Regions from separate parts of the Geobacillus sp. YHL genome, predicted to be linked through region 3. Evidence: riboswitches for the same ligand, from Rfam matches in the RefSeq annotation. Region 3 holds a riboswitch; each other region holds the start of a gene.

What was found. Region 3 has a riboswitch for S-adenosylmethionine ahead of metK (methionine adenosyltransferase). Riboswitches for the same ligand answer to the same signal wherever they lie in the genome.
Positions count from the first base shown of each region.
Region 1: linked by a shared signal. The riboswitch ahead of JCR24_RS07420 (hypothetical protein) and the one ahead of metK (methionine adenosyltransferase) in region 3 are both predicted to bind S-adenosylmethionine.
Region 2: linked by a shared signal. The riboswitch ahead of JCR24_RS05115 (bifunctional homocysteine S-methyltransferase/methylenetetrahydrofolate reductase) and the one ahead of metK (methionine adenosyltransferase) in region 3 are both predicted to bind S-adenosylmethionine.

Region 1 covers NZ_JAEIGB010000005.1:131,518-141,528, forward strand. The annotation lists gene opp4B (oligopeptide ABC transporter permease) at 1-377, shown strand, start outside; gene JCR24_RS07410 (ABC transporter permease) at 399-1,307, shown strand; gene opp4A (oligopeptide ABC transporter substrate-binding protein) at 1,321-3,105, shown strand; SAM riboswitch class I at 3,156-3,260, shown strand; gene JCR24_RS07420 (hypothetical protein) at 3,345-3,668, shown strand; gene JCR24_RS07425 (VOC family protein) at 3,685-4,068, shown strand; gene JCR24_RS07430 (PaaI family thioesterase) at 4,249-4,731, shown strand; gene JCR24_RS07435 (PaaI family thioesterase) at 5,087-5,503, opposite strand; gene hutG (formimidoylglutamase) at 5,645-6,613, shown strand; gene JCR24_RS07445 (helix-turn-helix domain-containing protein) at 6,618-8,099, shown strand; gene hutU (urocanate hydratase) at 8,323-9,978, shown strand; gene hutI (imidazolonepropionase) at 9,994-10,011, shown strand, end outside.
Region 2 covers NZ_JAEIGB010000003.1:146,702-156,712, forward strand. The annotation lists gene metH (methionine synthase) at 1-379, opposite strand, end outside; gene JCR24_RS05115 (bifunctional homocysteine S-methyltransferase/methylenetetrahydrofolate reductase) at 372-2,219, opposite strand; SAM riboswitch class I at 2,291-2,393, opposite strand; gene JCR24_RS05120 (hypothetical protein) at 2,696-2,866, shown strand; gene JCR24_RS05125 (uberolysin/carnocyclin family circular bacteriocin) at 2,930-3,160, shown strand; gene JCR24_RS05130 (hypothetical protein) at 3,228-4,847, shown strand; gene JCR24_RS05135 (stage II sporulation protein M) at 4,861-5,370, shown strand; gene JCR24_RS05140 (ABC transporter ATP-binding protein) at 5,559-6,209, shown strand; gene JCR24_RS05145 (ABC transporter ATP-binding protein) at 6,332-7,393, shown strand; gene JCR24_RS05150 (ABC transporter permease) at 7,390-8,199, shown strand; gene JCR24_RS05155 (ABC transporter permease) at 8,196-8,999, shown strand; gene JCR24_RS05160 (ABC transporter substrate-binding protein) at 9,000-10,011, shown strand, end outside.
Region 3 covers NZ_JAEIGB010000001.1:46,260-56,270, forward strand. The annotation lists gene JCR24_RS00225 (alpha/beta hydrolase family protein) at 19-807, shown strand; gene JCR24_RS00230 (DUF2584 domain-containing protein) at 900-1,142, shown strand; gene JCR24_RS00235 (Rpn family recombination-promoting nuclease/putative transposase) at 1,422-2,384, shown strand; gene JCR24_RS00240 (MFS transporter) at 2,657-3,904, opposite strand; gene JCR24_RS00245 (aKG-HExxH-type peptide beta-hydroxylase) at 4,716-5,597, shown strand; gene pckA (phosphoenolpyruvate carboxykinase (ATP)) at 5,791-7,377, opposite strand; SAM riboswitch class I at 7,596-7,710, shown strand; gene metK (methionine adenosyltransferase) at 7,840-9,051, shown strand; gene JCR24_RS00260 (gamma carbonic anhydrase) at 9,074-9,622, opposite strand; gene JCR24_RS00265 (tetraprenyl-beta-curcumene synthase family protein) at 9,961-10,011, shown strand, end outside.

The sequences.
Region 1 (10,011 bases), on a different contig from region 3:
TCATCAACACGGTCGTTACGATTCAATATTTGCGCAGCGAAATCGTCGATACGAAAGTGAAAGATTTCGTGAAAACGGCGCGGGCGAAAGGCGTGCCGGAGCGGCACATCTATTGGCGCCATATTTTGCGCAATTCGTTTTTGCCGATCGCGGCGTTTTTAGGGTATGAGATCACCGGGCTTGTCGGCGGTTCCGTGTTTTTGGAGTCGATCTACAGCTATCCGGGGCTTGGCCAGCTGTTTTTGCAGTCGATTATGCAGCGGGATTACAGCGTCGTGACGGCGCTCGTCATGATTTCCGGCCTGGCGACGCTGGTGGGCACGCTGTTGTCGGACATCATTTTGAGTGCGGTCGACCCGCGCATCCGGATTGAGTAGGGAAGGAGGAAGGCAGCTGACATGAAAGCGGAAATCAGCGGCCCAACGCCGGCCGGAGCGAACATCGAGAAAAGCCCTTCCGCCTTTTCGATCATGTGGCGGGAGGTGGCTCGGGATCGGCTCGCGCTTGGTTCGCTCATCATTTTAGGAATCCTTTTGTCGATCGTCTATGGCGTGTCGCTCTTTTTGGATCAAGAGGAAATCGTGAAAGTGGATTTTCTTTCCATCTATTCTCCGCCGTCAGCGGAACACTGGCTTGGCACAGACTACGGAGGGCGCGACGTGTTTGGCCAGCTCATCATCGGCGCCCGCAATTCGTTTACGATCGGGCTGGCCATTACGCTCATCACTGGGGCGATCGGCCTCATTGTCGGATTGGTGGCCGGCTATTTCGGCGGCTGGATCGACAACGTCATCATGCGCATCATCGATTTTATTCTCGTCTTGCCGTTTTTAATGCTGGTGATCGTCTTTGTAGCCATCGTCCCGAAATACAATGTGGCGACGTTCATTTTGATTATGAGCGCGTTTTTATGGACGGGCAAAGCCCGGCTCATTCGCGCCAAGACGCTTGCCGAGCGGGAATTGGACTATGTCAGCGCATCCAAGACGCTCGGGACGCCGGATTGGAAAATCATTTTGTTTCAAATTTTGCCGAACTTAAGCTCCATTATCATCGTCAATTTGACGTTGAACTTAGCTGGCAACATCGGCATTGAGTCAGGTCTTACATACCTGGGGTTCGGGCTGCCGGAAAGCACGCCAAGCCTTGGGACGCTGGTCAGCTATGCGACCAATCCCGATGTGCTGCAAAACAAATGGTGGGTATGGCTGCCTGCATCATTGCTCATTTTGGTGATGATGCTGTGCATAAATTTCATCGGCCAAGCGCTGAAACGTGCGGCTGATGCAAGACAACGACTAGGATAAGGGGGAAGAAAATGTGAAGAGAAAATGGCTGGCGGCTCTCGCCGCGCTCTTGCTCGTGCTCGCCGGGTGCACGGGCAAATCCGACACAACGAGCGGAAAGGGCAACAATAACGAAAAACCGGCGGCTCAGAAGGAAGACATCAGCAAATTCCCGATGACGGTGAAAAACGACGGGAAAATCATCGATGGCGGCGTGTTGAAATACGGCCTTGTGTCCGATACGCCGTTTGAAGGGACGCTCAGCTATGCATTCTACACCGGAGCGCCCGACGCAGAGATTTTGCAATTTTTTGACGAGTCGCTTTTCCGGACGAACGGTGACTATGAAATTACAAATGATGGGGCTGCCACGTATGAGTTGTCGGATGATAAAAAGACGATGACAATCCATATTAAAGACAATGTGAATTGGCATGACGGCCAGCCGGTGACCGCTGAAGACTTGGAGTATGCGTATTTGGTCATCGGCCATAAAGATTACACCGGCGTCCGCTATGGCGATGCGCTCATCCAAGGGATCGTCGGGATGGAAGAATATCACAGCGGCAAAGCGGATAAAATTTCCGGCATTAAAGTCATCGACAAAAAGACGTTGACGATCACATGGAAACAGGCCAATCCGTCGGTGTTGACTGGCATTTGGGCGTATCCGCTGCCGAAGCATTACTTGAAAGACATTCCGATCAAAGACTTGGCGAAATCGGATAAAATCCGGAAAAACCCGATCGGGTTCGGTCCGTTTAAAGTGAAGAAAATCGTTCCGGGCGAGTCGGTAGAGTTTGTTCGCAATGATGACTACTGGGCTGGCAAACCGAACTTGGAAGGCGTCATTTTGAAAGTCGTCAGCCCGCAAGTCGTCCTGCAAGCGCTGAAAAAAGGCGAAATTGACGTCGCTGAGTTCCCGACTGACCAATATTTGAACGCGAAAGGGACGAAAAACATTCAGTTTATCGGTAGAGTGGATTTGGCGTACAACTATATCGGCTTTAAACTCGGCCATTGGGATGCGAAAAAGCAGGAAAACGTAATGGACAATCCGAAATTCCAAAACAAAAAACTGCGCCAAGCGATGGCGTATGCCATCAACAACCAAGAGGTGGCCGACCGCCTGTATCATGGTTTGCGCTTCCCGGCGAACACGCTCATTCCGCCGTCGTTCCCGGGCTATCATGACAGTTCCATCAAAGGGTATACGTACAATCCGGAAAAAGCGAAACAATTGCTGGATGAAGCGGGATATAAAGATGTGGATGGCGATGGCCTCCGCGAAGATCCAAACGGCAAAAAATTCAAGGTCAACTTCTTGGCGATGAGCGGTGGGGACATCGCTGAACCGCTGGCCAAATTTTATATGCAATGCTGGAAAGATGTGGGCCTCGATGTTCAGCTTGTAGACGGACGCTTGGCGGAGTTCAACTCCTTCTACGATATGGTCGAAAAAGACGATCCGAAAGTGGATGTCTACGCCGCCGCTTGGGGAACTGGAACGGACGTCGACCCGTACGGATTGTACGGCCGCAACGTCATGTTCAACTACTCGCGCTGGGTGAATGAGAAAAACGATGAACTGTTGGAAAAAGGCCATTCCGAACAGGCGTTTGACAAAGAATATCGTCGGAAAATTTACAGTGAATGGCAAAAGCTGATGAACGAAGAAGTGCCGGTCATCCCGACGTTGTATCGTTCGGCCATTTATGCCGTCAACAACCGCGTCGCCAACTTCACGGTCGATCCGGGCTCGAAACTGACGTGGAAAGATGTCGGCGTCACGTCCGAGCAACCGGAAGTCGAACAATGACGGTTGTTGCCTTTGATGATGTATGATAAGATAGAAGATAAATTGCATACGTCTTATCAAGAGTGGGCGAGAGAACGGGCTTGATGACCCCACAGCAACCTGCCGCAGGCAAGGTGCTAACACCCGCAAAGCGGTTTCGCTTTGGATGATAAGAACGGCTCATGGCCCCTTTCGCATCATTCCGAGGCGAAAGGGGTTTTTGTCGATAGGGGGTGAAGGGGGAAATAGTGAAGAGGGACATGTCGATCCGAGCTTGCATGGCCGCTCATCTCCGTGCCGCTGCGTTCGCCGTTCATGTCATGCGCTGCGTGCAGGCGGAGCTCATCCGGTTTGACTCTAAGGCGGCGGTGCATGTCGACCGTGGGGACGGATACGTTCATTTGTATGGGGAAGCGCAAGGAACAGCCTTTTCGTTGTTGTTGACCAACAGTGAGGCGGACGAATGGAAGGCGGACGGACCGTACGCCCTTGACCGCTACATATGGACAGAGCTTGGGAAAAAAGGGATTTTCCCGATGCAGATGACGCCGTATTTACAAGCAGTATGGTTAACTGAGTCATAGAAAGGAAGAGGGACGAATGGCAGTCAAAAAATTTGAACATGTCGGCATTCAAGTGAAAGACATCGAGGCATCGAAAGAGTTTTATCAAAATGTTGTCGGCTTGGAGCTGCTCGACGAAATGATTCATACGAACGGCACGATGAAATTGGCGTTTTTAGGGATTGGCGGCTCGATCATTGTCGAGCTGATCGAAGGATACAATCCGGATTTGCCGACGGAAGGAAAAGTGCACCATGTGGCGTTTACGGTGGAAGACATTGAGCAGGAGAAAGAACGGCTTCAGTCGCTGGGTGTGCCGCTTGTGTGGGAAGAAATAACGACACTTCCGAACGGGGCAAAATATTTGTTCTTCCTCGGGCCCGACGGCGAATGGATCGAGTTTTACGAGCCTGCTCGATAAATGGCGTCACGCTAGGCGGCCAGCTGTTTGGGCCGCCTATGAATTTGCCGTCTGGCGATTGGCGCTTCGTTCCATTTTTCTTCGTATGGCCTTGCCTGCCGCTAGACAACAACCGTCCATGTAGGAGTCGTCGTCTTCTCGATTCAATGGTATACTAGAAAAAGAGAGGGGGAGGATGACGTGGAAGAAATGATCGTGCACGCGATTCAAGACGACTACCCTGATGAATTCGCCTGGTGCTACGGCTGCGGGCGTCTGAATGAACAAGGCCACCATTTCCGCACCGGGTGGCGGGGCGACAAAACGGTGACGGTGTATACGCCGCGTCCGGAACATACGGCGATTCCAGGGTTTGTGTACGGCGGGCTGATCGCCTCGCTCATTGATTGCCACGGCACCGGTTCAGCGGCGCTTGCCTTGCATCGGAAAAACGGCCATGAACCAGGGAGCGGGGAAACGCCGCCGCGCTTTGTTACTGCGTCGCTTCACGTCGATTTCGTCAAGCCGACGCCGCATGGAGTGCCGCTTGTCGCCGTCGGCACTGTGACGGAGATTCATCCGAAAAAATGGAAAGTGGACACCGAAGTGTTCGCCAACGGCGAACTGTGCGCCCGCGGGCAAGTCGTCGCCGTCGTAATGCCGAAAACGTTTGTCCGTGGGTAACAAGCAACGAAAGGCGCCGGAGAGCGGCTGTTTTTGACAGCGCTTTCCCCGGCGCTTGGCAACTGGTCGAAAACGGCTGCGCCTCACCTCGTTTCGCCATTGAGGACTGATGATGTCATGAAAAAGGCAACTCGACAACGCCTCTTCTCAAGTGGGGAAACCTTGTGAAATTGGTTCTCCTTTTTCAACAAAACCACCGATTTGGCGAACATCATCGTTTTTCACCGGTTTTCTCGGATTCCTCTGATCATCGCTTTCCATGCGTTTCAAAACAACAACAGCAGCTGCTGTTTGGACTCGTCGAATCCAAGGAGAACGAGCATGCGCAAAAACGCCTTTTGGAGATCCATCACCTTCACGGTTTGTCCATGATCAGCACCGACGACGTGGCGCTCGCCACCTCTTTGCCGTTTTGCCGCACGATGGCGGTTACATAGGTGACGGTTTTCCCGAACTTTTCCACCCGCGCCTCGATTTCGGCTTCTCCAGCCGCCGCTGGGCGGTGAAACGTCGTCTGCAAGTTGATGGAGGCGTGCATTTGGTCATCGCGAAGCAAGGTCGTCACCGCATACGCCATGAGAATGTCCGCCGCCGCCCCGACGAACCCGCCCATAATCACCCCGTTGCCGTTGAGCAGCGATTCGCTGATCGTCCATACCCCTTTCGCATAGCCGTCTCGGGCTTCCGTCAGGCGGACGCCGAGCGTTTCGTCGCATGGGGGCGGCGCGCTTTGACCGGCGATGACAGCGTGCAAGTTGGTCATTGGCTTCATGTGGAACACCCTTTCTGTTGTCAATCATGTTTTTTTATTCGCCAAACGGCGGCGATTTCCTCTTTTCGCGTGCATGAGGAGGAGAACGGCAAAGCTGTGGCGAAAGAAACAAGCAGCTGATGATGGAAAGGAGATGGTCTCATGTATCAACCGCCAGACGCCGGCCGTTGGACGGGACGGATTGACAGCGTGAGCGATGAGCAGGCGTTTCGTCTTCATCAGCGCATTCGCTTGCTCGATTTGTCGCAGCCATTGGAGACGGTGGAACGAGCGGCGGCATTCATCGGGTTTGCGTGCGACGAAGGAGTGCGCCGCAACCAAGGCCGCCAAGGGGCGAAAGAGGCGCCGGCCGCCGTCAAAGCGGCGCTGGCCCGGCTGCCTTGGCATCTTCCGGAAGGGGTCGTTGTCTATGACGCAGGCGATGTCGTTTGCGTCGATGAACGGCTCGAACAAAGCCAGACTGAACTTGGGAAGGCGGTCGCCCGCCTGCTGAAAAACGGGATGGCGTCTATCGTGATCGGCGGCGGCCATGAGACGGCGTACGGCCATTACTTGGGCGTTCGCGAAGCGCTCGGGCCCGAAGCCCGCCTTGGCATCCTCAACATTGACGCCCATTTCGACTTGCGCCCGTACGATGACGGGCCGACGTCCGGGACGATGTTTCGGCAAATATTGGATCAAGACGAACGGGTCCGTTACTTCTGCCTCGGCATTCAGCGGCTTGGCAACACGGCGGCGCTGTTTGCGGCGGCCGAGACGTACGGCTGCCGGTACATGCTTGAAGACGAGCTGACCGCAGGGCCGATCGAGGCCGCCTATGAACAAATCGAGGAATTTGCCGCTCATCACGATGCCGTGATGTTGACCATTTGCATGGACGCCATCAGCGCGGCTGCCGCGCCGGGGGTGAGCGCGCCGTCGCCGTTTGGACTCGCTCCGTCGCTAGTGCGCGCTCTCGTCCGCCGAATCGTTTCTCATCCGAAAACGATCAGCGTCGATCTTTGCGAAGTCAATCCACTCTGGGATGAAGGCGGAAAAACGGTGGCGTTGGCCGCCGCCTTTTGCATGGAAGCGCTCCTTCATTTTCGACGCTTGCAGCCAAGGCGGTGAGAACGTGAAATTGGTCATTGCCGAACGGGACGACAAGGAACGAGAAGCGATCCGCTGGCTCGTTTCCGCGTATTCCTTGCCGATTGAGCAAGTATATACGGCGGCTACGGTCGAGGAGATGATGGCGTTTCTTGAGCGGGAGGCGCCGGAGCTATTGTACGTCGAACTGGATATGATTCCGTATGAACGATGGTCGAAGGCGACATCCCACGTCCGCTTGTTTTGCCAACGCGTGATTGCCGCAACGGCCGAGGCGACGTTTGCGCGGGCGAAACAAGCCATCGACTGGCAATGCGTCGATTTGCTTGTGAAGCCGCTTGAGCCCGCCAAGCTGAAACAAGCGTTGAGGACGGCGGTTTCGCTTTCCTCCAACAGCCGCTCGAGCCTGACAGCGGGTTTTGACGGCCATGACGACTACCGCGCATTATTTTACGATGACCCCGCCGCAGCTTCCACCCATGTATGGCTTGTGCAGGCGGAACAGCCTGCCTTGTCTCGGGAAGTGATCCGCTTTTTAACGAGCTATCCGTTTCGCGGACGGGCGCGCGTATTGCCGCTCACCCATATGGCGGTTTGCCTGCTTCCCGATTTGCCGGGCGACGGGAAAGAAGAGGCGTGGAAGCTGTTGCGCGATTGGGAAGAGGAGCATCATGAGCCGCTCGCGGTTGTCGTGATGCCGCCTGATGGCCGGAGGACGGTGCGCGGGCAATACCAAGCGGCCCGCCGGTTGCTCGAGACGACGTTTTTCATTGGCTATCGCCAAGTGATCGCTCCCGCTTCGGAATACGAACAGTGGCGTGAGCTCGATCCGTTTTTGACGCCCGAGGAGCAGCGGCAATGGATCGAAATGCTCGAGCGATTCGACCACGAAGCGGTGAAACGGTGGCTGCAGCGCGAGTTTTGGCACTGGTCGCCGCCGTTTCCGAGTCCGGAGATGGTGCGGACGCGGCTGACAAGCATTTTGGCGCAAATTCGCCGCTTTATGAAAACGTACCGCCTGGACCGCGGCGGAACCGAACGCGAATATATGCGCATCTTTCAAGACATTTTGTACAATCCCGTCTTGTATCGTATCGTTCAAGAATTGATTTTATTTTTATATCGGTTGTTCCACGAGGCCAAGCAGGCCGCGGAAGACGCGCGCGTCGACCCTGTGGAGCGCGGCCTCCGCTATATGGAGGCGCATTTTCGCGATCCGTCGCTCACGCTTGAGCGGGTCGCGGCCGCTGCCGGGCGCAGTCCCGCGTATTTCAGCCATTTGTTGTCGAAAAAGCGGGGCGTGACGTTTCGCCAGTGGCTGACGAATCGGCGGCTTGAGGAAGCGAAGCGGCTGCTTCGGCAGACGGACTTGTCGATCAAAGAAATCGCCGAACAAACCGGGTTTCGCACCGCCCATTATTTGACGCGCGTCTTCAAAGCCGAACTGAATGAGACGCCGACCGCCTACCGCGACGAACAACGGCCGAAACCGCCATCGCCGCGGTAGGCGGTTTTGTCTGTGGCAAAGCGCAGCCTTGCCGGATCGCGGGCGAGAGGGGGCGGCGTATATTTCAAAAGAAATGGATCGATATCGAAAAAAATGAACAAATAAAACGGATAGGAAATAGAAAATTCAAAAAAATGTGATCACTTTTAAAAGACGTGCGCCTATCTTCTCCTTCTTTGCTCCCTTACAATCAAAAGCAAAGAGGAAAAAGGAGAGGATGACGATGGCAGAAAAACGGACCGTCAGCCCGCCCGCGGGCACAGCCCGGCAGGCGAAAGGGTGGATTCAAGAAGCGGCGCTGCGGATGCTGAACAACAATTTGCATCCCGATGTCGCCGAGCGGCCGGATGAGTTGATCGTCTACGGCGGCATCGGCAAGGCGGCGCGCAACTGGGAATGTTACGAGGCGATTGTGGACACCCTTCTTCGTTTAGAAAACGATGAAACGTTGCTCATTCAATCCGGCAAGCCGGTGGCGGTATTTCGCACGCATCCGGACGCCCCGCGCGTGCTGATCGCCAACTCCAACCTCGTGCCCGCATGGGCGACGTGGGATCATTTCCATGAGCTCGACAAAAAAGGATTGATCATGTACGGACAAATGACGGCTGGCAGCTGGATTTACATCGGCAGCCAAGGAATCGTTCAAGGAACGTATGAAACGTTTGCCGAAGTGGCGCGCCAGCACTTTGGCGGCACGCTGGCCGGGACGATCACGCTAACCGCCGGCCTTGGCGGCATGGGCGGGGCGCAGCCGCTCGCGGTGACGATGAATGGCGGCGTCTGCCTCGCTGTCGAAATCGATCCGGCCCGCATTCAGCGCCGCATTGACACGAATTACTTGGATACGATGACCGACAGCCTAGACGCGGCGCTCGAGATGGCGAAACAAGCGAAGGAAGAGAAAAAAGCGCTGTCGATCGGCCTTGTCGGCAATGCGGCTGAAGTGTTGCCGCGTCTCGTCGAAATGGGCTTTGTTCCGGACGTCTTGACCGATCAAACGTCCGCCCACGATCCGTTAAACGGCTACATCCCGGCTGGCCTTACGCTTGATGAGGCCGCCGAACTCAGGGCGCGCGATCCGAAGCAGTACATCGCCCGTGCAAAACAGTCGATCGCCGCGCATGTTCGAGCGATGCTGGCGATGCAAAAGCAAGGGGCGGTGACGTTTGATTACGGCAACAACATCCGCCAAGTGGCAAAAGACGAAGGGGTGGACGACGCCTTTTCCTTCCCGGGTTTTGTGCCGGCCTACATCCGTCCGCTCTTTTGCGAAGGAAAAGGGCCGTTCCGCTGGGTGGCATTATCCGGCGACCCGGAAGACATTTATAAAACCGATGAAGTCATTTTGCGTGAATTCAGCGACAATGAGCGTCTTTGCCATTGGATTCGCATGGCGCAAAAACGCATTAAGTTCCAAGGGCTGCCGGCGCGCATTTGTTGGCTCGGCTACGGCGAGCGGGCGAAGTTCGGGAAAATCATCAACGACATGGTGGCCAAAGGCGAGCTGAAAGCGCCGATCGTCATCGGCCGCGATCATTTGGATTCGGGCTCCGTTGCTTCGCCGAACCGGGAGACGGAAGGAATGAAAGATGGAAGCGACGCCATCGCCGACTGGCCGATTTTAAACGCGCTGTTGAATGCGGTCGGCGGCGCAAGCTGGGTGTCGGTTCACCACGGCGGCGGCGTCGGCATGGGCTACTCCATTCACGCCGGCATGGTCATTGTCGCCGACGGCACGAAAGAGGCGGAAAAACGGCTGGAGCGCGTGTTGACGACCGACCCGGGGCTTGGTGTGGTCCGCCACGCCGACGCTGGGTATGAGCTCGCCATTCGGACAGCGAAAGAAAAAGGCATCGATATGCCGATGCTGAAATAGAAAGGGGAACCGCCTATGCGACCGCTCTTTGTC
Region 2 (10,011 bases), on a different contig from region 3:
TCGTCGTCGGCCCCATCGAACCGGCGACAAAGCGCGGCCAGTCCGTGGTGGAGAACGACTCAGCCGTTTGTTTGGCGAGTTTGGCCGCTTCGATGTTCAGCTCAAGCGCCAAATGACCGAGGCCATATTCGTCAAGCACAATGCGCGTCGCCCCGAACGTGTTCGTTTCAATGATATCAGCACCGGCTTCTAGGTACGCTTCGTGAATGCGGCGGATAACATGCGGGGCGGTGAGGGTCAAATATTCGTTGCACCCTTCATACGCCTCGCCGCCAAAGTCGGCGGCCGATAGGTTGGCGCTTTGGATCATCGTGCCCATGGCGCCATCGATGACAAGAATTTTTCTTTGCAGTTGCTGTTCTAAGGTGACGTTAGCCATGAACAACCTTCCTTTCTTTGGCGGCCGCTTCTTTTTCGTGAATGTAGCGGACAAGCTCGACCGTCATGTCGTAGCGCAAGAACGGCGTGATCAAATAAATGCCGTTAAACAAATCAAACGCAGCGTCAATGAGCGATTTGGCGATAGCGATGCCTTCCTTGGCTGCTTGCACCGGGTCGCCGCCGCACGCCGCCATGCGGGCGCGAATCTCGTCAGAGAGCGTAATGCCCGGCACTTCATGATGCAAAAAGTCGGCGTTGCGCGCGCTCACAAGCGGCATAATGCCGATGTAAATCGGCGTGTCAAGATGCTTGGTCGCTTCGTGCACTTCAACGATTTTCTCTTCCGAGTAAATCGGCTGGGTCAAGAAATAGTGGGCGCCGCATTGAATTTTTTTCTCCATTCGCTCAACTGCTTTATCCAAATGGCGGACGTTCGGGTTGAACGCAGCGCCGATCGAGAAGTTCGTTTTTTGCCCAAGCGGTTTGCCCGAGTACGACAGCCCTTCGTTAAACTGGCGGATCAAGCGGATCAAATCGAACGATGATAAATCATACACCGACGTTGCTCCTGGGAAGTCGCCGATTTTCGACGGGTCGCCGGTAATGGCGAGCACGTCGGTGATGCCGAGCGTATGCAAGCCCATCAAATGCGACTGCAAGCCGATCAAATTGCGATCGCGGCATGTAATATGCACAAGCGGGCGGATGCCGAGCTGCTCCTTGATGATCGTGGCGACAGCGGCGTTGCTGATGCGCGGCGTGGCGAGCGAGTTGTCGGCCAACGTCAGCGCATCGATGCCGGCGTCATGGAGCGCTTTCGCCCCAGCAAGAAACTTGTCAATCCCCAATTTTTTCGGCGGATCCAGCTCCACAATGACCGAGCGGCGCGTGCGGGCGAGCTCGGGAAGCGGAGTCGGCGCGGGCCGATCGGCTTGCACCGATACAGATGCCGTGCGCCGCTTCACCGTTTTTTCCGTCACCGGCGTCCGGTCGGCGAGCGCCTTTGCCATTGCCTCAATATGTTTCGGCGTCGTGCCGCAGCACCCGCCGATCAAGCGCACCCCTTGATCGCGGAACGCTTTGGCCGCCTCTTCAAAATATTCCGCGTTCGTTTCATAGACAAGCCGGCCGTCGCGGTAATCCGGGAGGCTCGCGTTCGGATACGCCGACAAAAATGCGCAATTGGGCAGGGGCACTTCCTCAAGCGACTGAATCATATAGTGCGGACCAAGCCGGCAGTTGAGCCCGACAACATCGGCCCCGAGCGCCTCCAGGCGGCTAAGGGCGTCCGCGAGCGGCGTGCCGTCTTGCAAAACGCCGACTTCATGGAGCGACACATGGGCGATAATCGGCAAGTCCGTCTCTTTGCGGGCGATGGCAAGCACCGTCTCCAACTCTTCCAAATCGTAATACGTCTCGAGCAGCACACCATCAACCCCTTCGGCAAGCAGCACAAACAGCTGCTCGCGAAACGTCCGTTTCACTTCTTCGAGCGTGACGACGCTTTTGTTTAACGTGCGCAGCCCTCCGATCGTTCCGAGCACGTACGCCCCCCCATTGGCTGCTTGCTTCGCCAGTCTTACAGCGGCGCGATTGATCGCCGGCACCTCGTCTTGCAAGCCGTAGCGCGCGAGTTTCACATAGTTGGCGCCGTATGTATTCGTCTGAATGACATCGGCGCCCGCCGCGATATACGCTTCATGAATATGGACGATTTCATCTGGATTGGATAGATTCAATTCTTCAAAACAACGGTCAATGCCGTGCGAATATAAAAGCGTTCCCATCGCCCCGTCGGCGATGAGAATGCGCTCTTTCAACTCATCCAGCAATCCCACGTTCGATTCCCCCGTTTCTCCGTAGTAAAAGAAAAAAGCCTTCTATAAGAAGAAGACTTTTCATTCGCTTCTTCTTATCTTCCAGGCTTCCGCCTGTCTGGATTTAGCACCTTGGCCGCGGGCCAGGTTGCTGAGGGTTCACCGGGCCAGTCCCTCCCCCTCTCTTGATAAGAATGCCGGTATGCAATTGTGCGGTGACGTTTTGATGATTACTATATAATTTAATGTATTTTTCGAAATTATTCAATACGGTGAAGCAAGGAAATTTCAAAAAGAATTTCTTGGATCAACGCTTACCTTGTACCAAGCTCTTAAAAGCATCTCTGTTTCATTTCAATAGCATGAAATATGTCGAAATATGTAAAAAAATTGTCGAACGATTTCTCTTTTTTTTTTAGAGTCAAGGTGTATGATTAAAATGGATGATATTAACAAGGAATTTACTAGAAACCGCATCGCAGACAGGAGTGAAGTGGGTGAAACAATGGTCGTGGCCGTATTTTATTCTGATTAGCCTGCCGCTTGTTGTGTTGATTGGAGTTGCTTTTCGCCTAAAAGCGGCCAGCATGCCCATCAAAATAGGATTTATTGTATTGGTGCTGCTTTACGGCGGGGTTTATTCTCGTTTAGTGCGAAGGATGAGATAGACACAGAATGTTTTTGAAAAAAGTTTTGATCGATTATCATTTACTGGAAGGAGGTGATAGGTTATGAGTTTGCTGGCGCTTGTTGCCGGGACGCTCGGCGTGTCACAGTCAATCGCGACGACGGTTGTTTCGATTGTGTTGACCGGCTCCACTCTCATTTCTATTATTCTTGGGATCACCGCTATTTTGTCAGGTGGAGTCGACGCCATTTTGGAAATTGGGTGGTCAGCTTTTGTCGCGACGGTGAAAAAAATAGTGGCGGAACGAGGAAAAGCGGCAGCGATTGCATGGTAAAAGGCAAAACGGCAGGGGAAAAACTCCCTGCCGTTCCTAATGAGTAAATCAATGTGGGGGAAGAGAAGTGAAACTCGTATGGCTGTTATATCAACAACGACAACGAAGTAGTTTGGCCCCATTGCAGAAAAAATCGCCTTTTTCTCCGAAGATGACCATGTTCTTGGTGGAAGCGGCGAAATGGCTTGTTTCATCGGCTGTGGTTGTAGCCTTTTGCGCTCGATCCTCGACGCTGTTTCGCCCTTCTATGGTTATGGGAGCTCTTTTTTTCATGTCTGTCAGTCCTTTCATAGGAGTTTTGCTTGAGTCCAAAGAGGCATTGCAACGTCAATACCATTATCATTATGTGCGTCTGTCTGGAGTGCGGGATGACGAGGTGTGGCGGCGATTGCTCAAAATCCACTATGCTGTGTCGCTTTTGCGGCTATTGCCGATTTGGTTGCCTCCTTCAATTGGGTTGATGGTGATGTTCGGGATCACAGGCGCATCATTCGTATGGTTTGGACATACGATGTTGTTGCTTCTTTATGTGACATCGCATATAGTGCGTGGCTCAACTTTTAGAGCGATGGGCGCATTTTCTGCCTTTTTCTTTCGAATGGCATCATTCGCGATTGGTTATGTCGTGCTTGCGGCGATTGTGCCGTTGCTGCAATTGTCCCGCCAAGCGGTTCGAATGTATGGGTTGTCGCTCTCTTACCTTGTGTATATGGATGGTTATGTTGCTCATTGGCAACAGCTGTTTTATGAACGCATGACAAGTTGGAGGGAAGGGTGGTTATTTTCAAGTACAACTTTATCATTCATCGGTGCTGGATTCGCTCTGTTGGCTTTGATTTGCTTTTCTTTCACTCGTGCGTCTCATTCTGACAAGACAGCGTACATGCTATATTCATGGCATCAACGTGTCATAGAGTCGTTAAAAATTCGCAGCACGAATAATGCAATTTTATATAAAGATCTTTGTCTGTTAACACGCCAAGCCCGTGAGTTGACGAAACCGCCTTGGTCGCTATTTTTGCCAGGGGAATGGTTTTTAGTTGCAGGAGCGAATTTGGCGCTGTTGCCGATTGTTCATAACGGGTCGATCATTTTGTTTTTGTTTATGTTTGAAATGTATATGGTCATGACAGGCACGTTGCGAGCCATTACCGACGTCTTTCGCGACATTTTTCAGTTTGAAAGCGAGATGGAGCGTCTCACTGTGTTTCGTCTTCTTTCTCCACCTCCTCTTGTACCGTTAATCGAAGCGAAATGGACGCTGCTTGAGCGATTAGGCGTCTACCCATGCATGACGGCAGTAGGATTGCTGCTTCTCGAATACATAGGATTATTGGGGATGAGTGGAGGGCTTTGGGCAGCAATGGGAGCTGTGGTGATGATGCCCGCCTATTCGCTTGTTGTCAAACGGATTTTGCGCACCGATTATGAAGTGTTCTGTCTCGTTTTAGCTAGCGGCGAGCAGGCGGCATTGACATCTCCACGTGATTATGCGGGGTATATGGTGATTGCGGCTGGAAATCATTCGTTTCATCGCTTATTGATTTACATAACCGTTTTTTCATCGCTTCTTTCTGCCTTTTTTATGCTCTTGAAAGGTTGGAGTTGGGCATGTTACAGCGTTTTGTTTGTCTTGATGCTGTACCTTGTATTATGGAATAGTTCTCAATATGCTCGGCGCACGTGAGGAGGCATTTGCGGTGATCAGACGAGCGATTCACACTCATTTGCCGTATATGTTATTGTCGTTAGGTGTGTACATTGTATGTTTTGCTTTTGGAGCAGTGATTTTTTCACAAAAGCTTACGATTCATCCGACTTCCATGGCGTTTTGGACCACTTTAGGCCACAACTTGATGGTTGGAGCCATTTTGATGGTTGGCGGATGGCTGACGCTAGGAATGGCCAATACCCTTTATCTCGGTTACAACGCAGCAATGCTAGGCGTGATCGTGAGAGGAGTCGCCACAGGATATGGCATGCAGCCGTTGATGACCGGTGTCTTTCCTCACGCGATTCCTGAAATCATCGGCCATATCTTGTTTTGTACATTAGGGTACGAGACATGGCGGTTTCTTCAAATCGTCAAAAAAAGAGCAAGAGGAGAAGAAGAAACGCTCTATATACGGGATATCCTCTTTTTACTAGTGCTGGCGGTCGCGCTGCTCATCATCTCAGCATGGTTGGAATCAACGGTGTCTCATGTATAAAAATAGACGGTCTAAAAAGCAGGAGGCTCTTCACCACAACATGTACTTGACAAGCAATACAGCTTCCTGCACAAAGATTTGAAAAAATCACTGATTTGTTGATTTTCCCTTACAAGCGTAAATAGAGTTCAGAAAAAATCAAGTACAACTTTTGGTGAAGAGCCAAGCAGGAAAAGGGGAAGAAATAGATGGAACCGTTATTTTCATTGCAAAACTTGACGTATCGCTATGATGGGGGAGCCACGATTTTTCAGCAATTCTCATTTTCCATTTTTTCAGGGGAGACCGTGCTTCTCACCGGCCCCAATGGAGTGGGGAAAACGACTCTTTTGCATATTATTTCGGGATTGCTCGATAAAGGAGAGCTGCATTATCAAGCCTTTTATAAAGGCAATCCGATTCAGCTTCCCGACATGCGCGCTCATTTGTCTTATGTGACATCCGAGACTGTCATGTTTTCAAAATTGACGGGTTATGAAAATATCGAATGTTTCCGGCTTTTATGGAAGCTGGATCAACAGTACGTCCGCAAAGCGAACGAATTATGCAGTCTGCTTGGAATGGAGGAGATGCTCCCGCTCCCGGTGGATCAGTATTCATTAGGAACAAAACAAAAACTGCATATTGCGATTGCTTTAGCCCGCCCGGTCGAATTGTATTTGATGGATGAACCGTTCAATTCCCTTGATAGGCTAAGTCGCGATCGGTTGGCGGAGTGGATTCAAGGCGACCGTCAACATGCTTATCTCATTGCTTCTCACGTTCATCAAGAGCGCTTCCCTGGCTCCCGCATAATCTCGCTTACACGTCCAAACAATGAAGATAAAATAGAAAAATGACGGCGGGATCTTCAGGAAAAATTCAGTTTTCATACGTGTGATCAAGGATTTTTCCGTTGCACTTTCCACTCTCCTATGTTCTAATTAGGAATAGTGAACATCAAGAAGACGGGGGGCTGGAAGTGAACGGGGAAGAGATCATCCGCTTCGAGCGAGTGACGAAGGAATACGACGGCGCAGCCGTACTGGATGATGTCAGTTTTGCGATGGAGCGCGGGAAGTTTTATACGCTGCTTGGACCGTCAGGTTGTGGGAAGACAACGATTTTGCGGCTGATTGCCGGGTTTATCGAGCCGACGGAAGGAACGATTTATTTCCACGGAAAGCCGATTCAAAACGTCCCGCCGAACAAACGGCAAGTCAACACTGTTTTTCAAGACTATGCGTTGTTCCCTCACCTCGATGTGTTTGAAAACGTGGCATTTGGCTTGCGCGTGAAAAAAATGAAAGAAACCGACATTCGCGAGAAAGTGAGGGAAGCGCTTCGGTTTGTCAACTTAGACGGCTATGAGCGCCGCCGCATTCAAGAAATGTCCGGCGGCCAGCGTCAGCGCGTCGCCATTGCCCGGGCGATTGTCAATGAACCTGAGGTGCTGCTCTTGGATGAACCGCTGTCAGCCTTGGATTTGAAACTGCGCACGGAAATGCAGTATGAATTGCGTGAGCTCCAACGTCGATTGGGCATTACGTTTATTTTTGTCACGCATGATCAAGAAGAAGCATTGGCGATGTCCGATTACATTTTTGTTCTGAATAAAGGAAAAATTCAGCAGTTTGGGACGCCGAAAGACATTTACGACGAGCCTGTCAATCGATTCGTCGCCGATTTCATTGGCGAATCGAACATTTTGTCAGGGCGCATGATCGACGATTTCCTCGTCGAATTTGCCGGCAAACAGTTTGCGTGTGTTGACCGCGGCTTCGCGCCAAACGAACCGGTCGATGTCGTCATCCGCCCGGAAGATTTGGAGCTCGCGGCGCCGGAAGACGGGCAGATCGTCATCCGCGTCGATTCGCTCTTATTCCGCGGTGTCCATTATGAAATTTGCGGCTATGACGAAAACGGCAACGAATGGCTTGTCCATTCGACGAAAAAGGCCGAAGTCGGGGAAACGGTCGGCCTTCGTTTTGAACCGGAAGCGATTCACGTCATGCGACTCGAAAAGGAGGATGAGGACGCATGACGGAACGGGCGTGGCGGAACTGGTATTTAATCCCTTATGGCATTTGGCTTGTGCTGTTTGTCGTGGCCCCGATTGTCTTTTTGGTGTATGAATCGTTTTTGGATCTTGACGGCCATTGGACGTTGTCCAACTACAAATCCGTGTGGACGCCCATTTATTTGAAAATGATGGCGTATTCGTTTTGGTATGCGTTTTTAATCACGCTTGTGTCGCTGCTCATCGGCTATCCGACCGCCTATTGGCTGACGAAGACGCGGCACAAGCAGCTATGGCTGTTGTTGCTTATTTTGCCGATGTGGGTGAATTTGCTGCTGAAGGTGTATGCGTTTTTAGGGCTGTTCGGCACGTACGGGCTGGCCAACGCTTTGTTGAAAGCGCTGGGCGTCGGGCCGCGGCAGCTGTTGTTCACCGATTTCAGTTTTGTCTTTGTGTCGGTGTACATTTTTATTCCGTTTATGGTGCTGCCGATTTTCAACGCGCTGGAGGAGCTGCCGCCATCGCTTGTCGATGCCGCCCGCGATTTGGGCGCTTCGGCTTGGACGACGTTCCGCCGCGTCGTCTTTCCGCTCACGCTTGGCGGAGTGAAGGCCGGCTGCCAAGCGGTATTCATCCCGGCGCTGTCGCTGTTTATGATTACACGCCTTGTCGCTGGCAACCGCGTCATTACGCTCGGCACCGCCATTGAGCAGCATTTTCTTGTCACCCAAAACTGGGGGATGGGGGCGACGATCGCCGTTGTGTTAATGATCGCGATGGCGGTCATCGTCATCCTGACAGGAAGCGGAAGAAAAGAGGGAAGCCGATGAAACGGACGCATTGGTGGGGACGTGTGTACCTGTTAGCCGTGTTTGCCGTGATGTATACGCCGATTGTGTATTTGATGTATTATTCGTTCAACAGCGGCGGGACGATGCACGATTTTCAATCGTTCACGCTCAAGTGGTACCGCGACGTGCTGTCCGACGACCGCTTGCTCATCATCGTTTTGAATACAATCGTCGTCGCGCTGCTGTCGGCGGCGGTTGCGACGATACTTGGGGTCATCGGGGCGCTCGCCATTTACTATGTCAAGCGGCAGCGAACGAAAAACGCTCTTCTCGCTCTCAACAACGTGCTGATCGTCAGCCCAGACGTCATCATCGGCGCTTCGTTTTTGCTGTTGTTTACGATCGCTGGCATTCAACTAGGGTTTACATCTGTGCTGTTGTCCCATATCGCTTTTAGCGTGCCGATTGTCGTGTTGATGGTGCTGCCGAAACTCGAGGAAATGAGCCCGACGCTGATTGATGCGGCTAGAGATTTAGGAGCCAGTCATTGGCAAGTGCTGTCCGGTGTGGTGCTGCCGTTTTTGGCCCCGAGCATATGGGCGGGCTTTTTCATGGCGCTCACGTATTCGCTTGATGACTTTGCCGTGACGTTTTTTGTCACGGGAAATGGGTTTTCGACGTTGTCCGTGGAAATTTATTCGCGGGCGCGCCAGGGCATTTCCTTATCGATCAATGCGCTGTCGACGCTTCTGTTTTTGTTTACGATGCTGCTCGTCATCGGTTATTACGTGCTCAGCCAAAAAGGCGGCCGAATGTACGGGATAGGGGGGCGAAAGTAGGTGAGACGGCTTGTCCAAGGATTTGCGGCCGTGTTCATCGCCGCGTTCGTCCTGATGTTTGTCACTCATCGGCTGAACGAAGCGGAAGGGTACGGCGGAGGCAAAACGGTGACGGTCTACAACTGGGGCGATTACATTGACCCGGCGCTCATTCGCGAATTTGAAAAAGAGACAGGGTGGAAAGTGATTTACCAAACGTTCGATTCCAACGAGGCGATGATGGCGAAAATCGCCCAAGGCGGGGCGACGTTTGACGTCGCCGTTCCGTCCGATTACGCCATCAGCAAAATGATCGAGGAAAAGCTGCTTCTGCCGCTTGATCACCGAAAGCTTCCCAATTTGCAATATATCGAACCGCGGTTTCTCAACTTGCCGTTTGACCCGCACAACCGGTATTCCGTGCCGTATTTTTGGGGAACGGTCGGCATCGTCTACAACCGCGAGATGCTTGGCGGCAAAAGAATGACGAGCTGGAACGACTTATGGGATCCAAGCTTGCGCAATCAAATTTTGCTTGTCGACGGGGCGCGGGAAGTGATGGGGATGGCGTTGAACAGCCTCGGCTATTCGCTGAATGACACGAACAAAGCCCATTTGCAAGAAGCGAAGCGGAAGCTCGACCGGCTTATGCCGAACGTGAAGGCGATTGTCGGCGATGAAATCAAGCTGCTTCTCGCCGACGAGGAAGCGGCCATCGGCGTCGTCTGGTCAGGCGACGCGGCCGAAATCATTGCCGAAAACGACAAGCTCGACTATGTCGTGCCGAAAGAAGGCTCCAACTTATGGTTTGACAACATGGTCATTCCGAAAACAGCGAAAAACATCGAAGGAGCGCACGCGTTCATCAACTTTATGCTCGACCCGAAACACGCGGCGCAAAACGCCGAGTATGTCGGCTATTCGACGCCGAATAAAAAGGCGCTTCGCTATTTGCCAAAAGACATCGCGGGCGATCGGCGCTTTTACCCCGATTTGGATTCAGCAGGGCATCTCGAAGTGTACGAAAACTTAG
Region 3 (10,011 bases):
TAGGAAGGAGGCAGGCGTATGGACGGGGACATCATCGACCAATACCGGTTTCCGTCGCCGCATCCGGGAATCGATGTGTTCTTTGTCACCTATATGTCCCAAGGGCTGAAGGTGAAAGGATTTTTAGCGGCGCCGAAGCGAAAAGGCGTTTATGACGGGTTTTTGTATTTGCGCGGCGGCATCAAAAACGTCGGGCAAGTGCGGGTGCCGCGCCTTGTCCAATTCGCTTCGCACGGGTTTGTCGTCTTCGCTCCGCTCTATCGCGGCAATGGGGGCGGAGAAGGAAACGAAGATTTCGCCGGTGAAGACCGTTATGACGCGCTCGCTGGGTTTCATCTCCTTCGCCGCCATCCGCTCGTCCATCCCGGGCGCGTGCACGTGTTTGGCTTCTCGCGCGGCGGGGCGATGGCGCTCCATGCCGCCCTAATGGCCGAGGGGGTCTGTTCGGTGGCGGTCTGGGGAGGGGTGGCGGATATGGAGCTTACGTATTGGGAGCGGCCTGACTTGCGGCGGATGATGAAGCGCGTCATCGGCGGGACGCCGAACAAATGCCCGGAGCGCTACCGGCACCGCACGCCGCTCTATCATCTGGAACGGCTCAAGGCCCCGGTGCTCATCATCCACGGCGAGCGCGATGAAAACGTGTCGATCGAACACGCCTGGCGGCTGGAACGGCGGCTGAAGCAGCTCGGCAAACCGGTCACGGCTTGGTACTTCCCTGAGTTCACCCACTATTTTCCGCCGCAAGCCAATCACGAGACGGTGCAAAGGCTCACGGAATGGATGAAACAACAGCCGACGATGTGATACGATACAACTAGAGGGGCGGCTGCGTGCGCCGCTCGGGTGGCGGCGCGGCCGCCAACGAATCGATGGGGTGCCAAGGAGGTTGGAATCATATGGGCATGCCGATGGAGCTGCAGACGGTCATTGTGACAAAAGGAAAGGAACAGCGCGTTCAAGGAAATGTGTTTGTGTTGAAAAAAGAAGGCTACCGCTTGTATCCGCTTGACGTGCCGCTTGAAGTGCGCCGGACGGTGCAAAGCGAAGCGAGCGGCGTCGCGGTCGTGAGAAAGCTCGAATGGGAAGGCAGCCGGACGACGGTGACGTATGAGCTCGTCAGCCTGTATTCGACGAATTGAACGAGGCTGCACACCACGAAGCGGCTGAATGAGAGCTGAACGGGTTCATCGGACAGGAGCGCAAACGGAAGAACGGTTTGCGCTCTTGGCTCAAGTTTTTTCCGTCTATAGTTAACTTGTGGCGTCAGGCCGATTCAGACAAGCATAAAAATAGCCTTTGCTTGAGGACTTCCTGTGCGACGTTTGATCATACCATAAAAAAGTAGGGGGGAGGAGAAGGAGTTTGGCCGCGGAGAGCGAATATCATACGATGAATTCGATGCCGCAAGGAGGGAAAATGTGGCCAAACAGCGAATCGATCACGACCGGTTGTTCAAGGAGCTGCTGTCGACGTTTTTCGAAGACTTTTTGCTTCTTTTCTTTCCTGACGTGTACGAGCACATCGACGTCCATCATCTTTCCTTTCTCTCCGAAGAGCTGTTCACCGACGTGACAGCCGGGGAGAAGCACCGCGTCGACTTGTTGGTCGAAACAAAGGTAAGAGGGGAGGACGGGCTCGTCATCGTTCACGTCGAACATCAAAGCTATAAGCAGCGGACGTTCCCCGAGCGAATGTTCCTCTACTTCAGCCGCTTGTTTCAAAAACACCGCCGCCGCATCCTCCCGATCGCCATTTTCAGCTACGACGAACGCCACGACGAACCTTCCTCATTGATGATTCAATTTCCATTTTTGACGGTTCTTGACTTCCGCTTTCTGACGGTGGAACTGCGCAAACTGCCGTGGCGCGAGTACATCCGCCGTGACAATCCGGTTGCCGCCGCCTTGTTAAGCAAAATGGGGTATAATGAAAGCGAGAAGGTGGAAGTGAAAAAGGAGTTTTTGCGCATCCTAGTCCGCCTCGAGCTCGATGAGGCGAAGCAGCGGCTGTTGTTTGGGTTTTTTGAAACGTATTTGCGGTTGTCCGAAGCGGAGGAAATCCAACTGCGAAACGAGGTGAGCCAAATGGAGACGAAGGAAGCGAAACAAGTGATGGAGCTCATCATCTCATACGAACAGCGGGGAATCGAGAAAGGCATTCAACAAGGAGTCAAACAAGGAATCGAACAAGGGTTGAAACAAGGAATAAAGCAAGGGATGAAGCAAGGGATGAAGCAAGGGATTGAACAGGGACGTCAAAAAGGGATCGAGGAAGGGAAAATCGACATCGCGAAGAAAATGTTGGCGAAAGGGTACGATGTCGACACGATCCACGAGCTGACCGGGCTGCCGGCGGAAAAGATTGAACAGCTGAAGAAGTAAACCCGCCTTCGCATTGTCGTCGACCCCCAATCGTGCAAAAACCCCGGGGGATCGACGACAATCATTTTATGCGTTCGAACCTTACGGCCATCGAGGGTAAAGTCTATTGACAGAATTTATCGGCGACGTTCATCGTCCCGATTGGCGTTTTGATTCTAATGTTGAAAAGGCAGGGGCGCAAACAATCCTTCGGTTTGCACTCTGCCATATGATGAAGCAAGACTGATTCCTTTGCTTTGTTCTGAAATAAAGTGATCATTTACAGAGGGAGCTCACAAAATAGTTCCCGTGATTTCTCCTTTTTGGTTCTCCTTATAACTCCAGATTTTCCGCTGACGATAACTGATCCAGCCGCTGATCAAAAAGCAGCAAACAGACAAATAAAATGAAAAACGAATCCCGTAAACATCGGCGATAAAGCTCATTAACAATGTGGAAATTCCGAATGTTACGGAACTAATGACTCCCTGCACGGCAAAAACATGAGGCAGAGCGTCCATCCGGGCATTTTTTTGAAGAATCGTCTGAAGACAGATCAGCTTCCATTGTTCGATGATCCCGTACAGGGCGGAATACAGAAGCGCCAGCGCACCGTGCGTCGTTGTGCCAAATAACAGTGTGACAATAGCGATACAAAACGGGCCAAACAATACAAAAAATTGCTGGTTTTTTTCAACCGATTGACTAAACTTAACGCTTAACAATCCCCCTATCACCATGCCGCCAAAGAAAACAGAGTTAATATATCCCCACCATTCCTCTCCTACATGTAATTGTTCTTTCACATACATATAAAGGATGGCCGAAATCCAGACGCCATTTCCGATTCCTTCAAAAAATGACATGAAGCTAATCGATTTTGCGTGCACATTTCTCCACGTGTATTCCCATCCTAGACGGATCGAAAGGAGAAAGTTCTTTAGGCCTTTGTCTTGGACCGTATTCTTCTTTGTATGTTCTTGTATAGGCAACAGAAACATGAGAATGCTTGAAACGATATAGAACAATAAGGTGATATGGATTAAAAGGAACGGCGATCCCGCACTGACAATCAAACTCCCGATCGGCCATGCGCTAAGTTTGATGAATTGGTCTAACGTGTTTAAAAAACTGTTGGCTTTCAAGATTTCCTCCTTGGAAACTATAAAAGGAACGAGGGAGTTTTTAATCGGATTATTGATCCCGTCTAAAAAAGCGATCAATGATACAAAAACGTAAACGATCGCAATGTGATGTTCCGCACCCCATTGCAAAAACAGCGAGAGAAAAAGCAGCAGAAATGTTTTACACAGTTGTCCGTAGGACAATAACGTTTTTAGTTTATATTTTTCGAAAAATATCGGTGCGACGATTCCACTAATAAATAACGACAATGTAACGAAAAAAGGGACTAAGGCGGCAGCCATGGCTTTCGATGTCAAATGATATAGGCAAGAGACAACGGAAACAATGTAGAACACATCTCCGAAATTCGCGAAAGATTGTCCGATCCAAAGGAAATGAAATGGTTTCTTTTTCATGACCTCAATCCTCTCTTTGATCATCGAAACGATTGGTAATGGAATCGTAAACACGAACCAAAAGCCAGCTCTTCAGTTTTTGATAAAACGAGCTTTTTGTCGCGCCCCTAAGCGAGGAGGCGAAAGAAAGCGGATGGATTTTCAACAATTTCCTAAAGGCGAATGGATATACTGAAGCAATGGAAGCCTCCCCCTTATTCTGTTTAGAGTCCATTTTTATTCCTATGGTGCTGGTTGAGCATCAGCGCTCAACTAGCACCACAGGTATAGAATAATTTTATTTTTTTGATTGTTGTAATTATACATTTTTTTGTTAAAATGGCAATGAATACAAATAGAAGGAGGTGTTATTCCATGAATAAAAAGCATGTCGAAAATATTAAACGTTATGTTGAACATTATTTAAAAAGTAATGCACAAATGTCTCTTGTAGTACAACCACTTAGAATGCAAATTCATTTGACAAAGTAGTTTGTTCAATTTATGAAAAAAATGGGGCTAGTTGATCGCTAAAACTCAACTAGCTCCAGGAACATCGCGAAAAGTCCAACCTCGACGGTTACGACCCATGGGAAGGGGAGCGCTCCTTCACCCGTGGGGACATCACCCAAGAGCCTAAAATGGCCTCAAAACTGTCGAACTCGGGTGAAAGATGTACTTGACTTTTAGGAACAAACATGATATTGACCCTCCCAGTTGAACAAAATAACAAAAAATGGAAATTGATCTTTTTGACGTTATGAAAAACGTTTTTTGTCAAGTGTATTTTGTGGTGAAGAGCCATAAATATACCGTGAATAGGGGGAGTAGTATGTCAAGTATAGTTCAGACAGAATCAAAAATCTTTTTACCATTTCTGCATAAATCACACATTATCGAGAATATCGAGATTCTAAAAAATTATGTCGAGCAGGAAAGTGGAAAGAAATTCCCATTAGGTGTCACGTTAAAAGAGAAATATTTTGAAGCCATAAATTATATTCAAGATGTTCCTGTTCCATACTCAAACGAAAAAATACATGTTACATATTTTGATAAAACATTGCAAAATAAATTACTTAGTTTGGGTATGATTGACAAAGAGGATTTGGAAAACGATAAACACATTTATTCACAACAAGAGCAAGAAGTAATTACTGATAGAATTGAAAAAGCATTAAAGTTGATCAAAGTATTGCATAATGATTTGTATGATTTAATTAATACACTTATTGGTACCTTTTTGATTTTAAAAAAAGATTTGTTTGGTGGAGGATCAGTGTCCAATGTTATGGGATTAGTATGGTTAAACCCTCAATCTGATTGGTCAATCATTGAATATGCAGAGGCCATTTATCATGAGTTTATCCACCAAAGTATCTTCTTGGATGATATGATTAACTGTATGTTTCCTAATGCTAATGAATGTGCAAAAGAAGAAGCTCTAGTTACATCAACCATCTTGAAAATCAAAAGGCCTTTAGACAGAGCATATCATGCTGCTGGAGTTTCTATAGGAATTATGCATCTTTATCACTTGTTTAATGATTCTAAAAATTCTGAGAAGTATATGGATGATTTGCGGAAAACAGTTGAAGAAATAGAGGCAAGAACACAATTCTTGGGGGAACAGGGAGTAAAAACTTTAGAAATCATGCGCAAGTTCATTAATCATCCATCTTTTGATGACATTACGTATTCCTTACAGAACTAATGGCCATTGCGACAAATGAAAACACAGAAGCCCATTGCGTTTGATCGAGTCCGGTTGTTTTGAGGTTGTTTGAGGCGAATGAAACGGATCGACGTACAGAAATGCTTAAGGATTCAGTGTCGGAGTCCAAAGCAAAGGAAAGAAATAAAAAACAGCCGGACAGGGAACGGTTCCCTGTCCGGCTGGGTTCTTGTTAAACGAGCGGTCCGCCGAGTTTTTCGATGGACGGATCGATGTGGGCGAATTTTTGGAAGTTGGCGCGGAATTTTTGCGCTAGCTCTTTTGCTTTTTGTTCGTATGCTTGTTTGTCGGCCCATGTGTTTTGCGGCTGCAGGACGTCATCCGGCACGCCCGGGACGCGGGTCGGGATGGCGAGGCCGAAAATCGGATCTTTGACCGTTTCGACGTTGTCGAGCTCCCCTTCGACGGCGGCTTGCACCATCGCCCGGGTGTAGGCGAGCTTCATGCGGCTTCCGACGCCGTACGGCCCCCCTGTCCAGCCGGTGTTGACCAAAAAGACGCGGACGTTGTGTTCGGCGATTTTTTGCCCGAGCATTTCCGCGTACTCAACGGCCGGGCGCGGCAAAAACGGTGCGCCGAAGCACGTTGAGAACGTTGCTTCCGGTTCGGTGACGCCGCGTTCGGTGCCGGCGAGCTTGCTTGTGTAGCCGCTTAAGAAATGGTACATCGCCTGTTCGCGCGTCAGCTTGCTGATCGGCGGCAGGACGCCGAACGCATCGGCTGTCAAAAACACGATCGTGGACGGATGGCCGGTGACGCTCGGGTCGATGATGTTTTGGATCGCCTGAAGCGGGTAGGCGGCGCGTGTGTTTTCCGTCAGCGTGCCGTCGTCGTAATTCGGCACCCGCGTCGCGTCATCGAGAACGACGTTTTCGAGCACCGCGCCGAAGCCGATGGCGTCAAAAATTTGCGGCTCTTTCTCGCGCGATAGGTTGATGCATTTCGCATAGCAGCCGCCTTCGATGTTGAAAATGCCGCGGCTTGACCAACCGTGTTCGTCATCGCCGATCAAGCGGCGGTTCGGGTCGGTCGAGAGCGTCGTTTTTCCCGTTCCCGACAAGCCGAAAAAGAGGGCGACGTCGCCTTCCTGCCCGACGTTGGCCGAGCAGTGCATCGGCAGGATGCCTTGTTCCGGCAGCACATAGTTCATGACCGAGAAAATCGATTTTTTCATTTCGCCGGCATACTCGGTGCCGCCGATCAACACGGTGCGCCGTTCAAACGAGATGATGATGAACGCTTCCGAGCGCGTGCCGTCAACTTTCGGGTCGGCTTTAAAGTTCGGCGCGCAAATCACCGTAAACTGCGGCTCATGCGCGGCGAGCTCTTCGGCGCTCGGCCGGATGAACAGCTGATGGACGAACAAGTTGTGCCAGGCGAATTCGTTCACGACTTGAATCGGCAGCCGATATTTCGGATCAGCGCCAGCAAAGCCTTTAAACACGAACAGTTCATCTTTCTTCATTAAATAGTCGAGCACTTTGTCGTACAGTTTATCAAACGTCTCGGGAGACATCGGCTGGTTGACCGGGCCCCAGTCGATCGTTTGTTTTGTGGACGGCTCTTCGACGATGTATTTGTCTTTCGGCGACCGCCCTGTGTACTTGCCGGTCGTGACCGCGACGGCTCCGGTGTGGGTCAGCCGCCCTTCGTTCCGTTGCAGGACTTTCTCGACGAGCTCGGCGACGGACAGCTGATGGCGGACGTATGGTTTTTGCAGCAATACATCAAGCTTATTCGTCATGTTTGCGATCCCCATATTCAAAACCTGCCTTCTTTTTGTAATCACTCTTGAAAATAGTATAACACATTTTTATTAATAGTCCATACTAATTGTGTGGGTTTTTCAAACTTTATTTTGCCCAATGTGTCGATTTCCTTGAGGAAAGAATTTTCGCGGCTGGAAATGATAAAAAATGAATTTTGATAGTTGACTTTGCCGATTCCGTTGCGATAAGATAAGTCATTGAACGGATACTCTTATCCCGAGCCGGTGGAGGGACAGGCCCGATGAAGCCCAGCAACCGTCACAACTGTACATGTGTGAAATGGTGCTAACCTGTGGCAAGGCGCAGTCCTTGAACGATAAGAGTGAAAGGAAGCAATACGATTGCCATGACCTTTCCTCAGCCGTTACAGGAAAGGTTTTTTATATTGCGAAGGGAAAAAGGGAAATGAGTTCCGTGTCGCCACATTATGCCAAGAGGAGGAAACAAACCGAATGTCAGCCAAACGCCGCTTGTTTACTTCAGAGTCTGTGACGGAAGGACATCCGGATAAAATTTGCGACCAAATTTCTGACGCCATTTTGGATGCCATTTTGGAAAAAGATCCGAACGCCCGCGTCGCCTGCGAAACGAGCGTCACGACCGGGCTGGTGCTCGTGAGCGGGGAAATCACGACATCAACATACGTGGACATTCCGCGCATCGTCCGCGATACGATCCGGGAGATCGGCTACACGCGCGCCAAATACGGATTTGACGCTGATACGTGCGCGGTGCTGACGTCGATTGACGAACAATCGCCGGACATTGCGATGGGGGTGGACCGGGCGCTCGAGGCGCGCGAAGGTCAGATGACTGACGAGGAAATCGAAGCGATCGGCGCCGGCGACCAAGGATTGATGTTTGGGTTCGCCTGCAATGAGACGGAAGAATTGATGCCGCTGCCGATTTCGCTTGCGCACCGCTTGGCGCGCCGATTGGCGGAAGTGCGCAAAACGGACGTCTTGCCGTACTTGCGGCCGGACGGGAAAACGCAAGTGACGATCGAATACGATGAAAACGGCAAACCGGTGCGCGTCGATACGATCGTCGTTTCCGCGCAGCACCATCCGGAAATTACGCAAGAGCAAATCCAGCGCGACATTAAAGAGCAGGTCATCAAGCCGGTCGTGCCCGCGGAGCTGCTTGATGAGAACACGAAATATTTCATCAACCCGACAGGACGGTTTGTCATCGGCGGTCCGCAAGGGGATGCTGGGTTGACGGGGCGCAAAATCATCGTCGATACGTACGGCGGCTACGCCCGCCACGGCGGTGGCGCGTTCTCGGGCAAAGATCCGACGAAAGTCGACCGCTCGGCAGCGTATGCGGCCCGCTATGTCGCGAAAAACATCGTCGCGGCAGGACTGGCCGACAAATGCGAAGTGCAGCTTGCCTACGCGATCGGCGTCGCCCGCCCAGTTTCGATTTCGATCGATACGTTCGGCACCGGCAAAGTATCGGAAGACATTTTGATTGAGGTCGTGCGCAACAACTTCGATCTCCGCCCGGCGGGCATCATCAAAATGCTCGACCTTCGCCGCCCGATTTACAAACAGACGGCTGCTTACGGCCATTTTGGGCGTACGGACATCGACCTGCCGTGGGAGCGCACCGACAAAGCCGCCTTGTTGAAAGAACAAGCGCTGGCGTTGGCGGACAAGTGATGAAAGAAAAAGAGCTGCCTGATCACGGCAGCTCTTTTTTGTCGGCGCACGATGTCCGCTGTTGCTGCAGCGCTTTGTAATACTGCCCTTTCTCGACATATTCGCGGCGGATGCGCTCCATTTCGCGGATATCGTCTTCCGTCAGTTCGCGGACGACTTTCGCCGGCCGGCCGAGGGCGAGCGTGTTGGGCGGAATTTTTTTGCCCGGCGGCACTAAACTGCCGGCGCCGATAAACGCGCCTTCCCCGATTTCCGCGCGGTCCAAAATGATTGAGCCCATGCCGATGAGCGCGTTTTTGCGAACGATGGCGCTGTGCAAAATGACTTGATGGCCGACCGTCACCCCGTCCTCAATGATAAGCGGATTGTTTGGACTTTGATGCAAAATTGAGTTATCTTGAATATTGACCCGGTTGCCAATCACCGTTGGCGCCACATCGCCGCGAATGACGGTATTGAACCAAATGCTTGTCTCTTCGCCGATCACGACATCGCCGGTGATCGTCACATAGTCGGCGATAAAGGCGGAGGCGGCAATTTGCGGCGTTTTGCCTTTGTATGGGTAAATCATGGGCGTTCGTTCCTTTCTGTTGCAAAATCGATCGTTCACCATGTATTGTACAACGCTGCGTCCAAATCGCCAACGAAAGCGAGCGCACCTAATCGGGATTGGTGAAAAACGTTTCGTTTCGCCCGATGAGTGGTTGGGATCGGGGAAGAAGATCCGATTTCACAAAGCTTCTCAACGTGAGAAGAACCGTTGTTGAGCGGCTTTTTCACTCCGTCGCCAACCCTTTTATGGTTTGCCCCGGCCGCATTGATGGCAATACTGGAAGACGAGATCGCAAGCTGTTCAGACGCGAAACGATTTTGGTTGCCGATAAGATGGAAATGCTAGGAGACGAGACCATGGTGTTTGCACCTGAGGTGAGCCGATTGAACATTCCGAAAAACCCCATC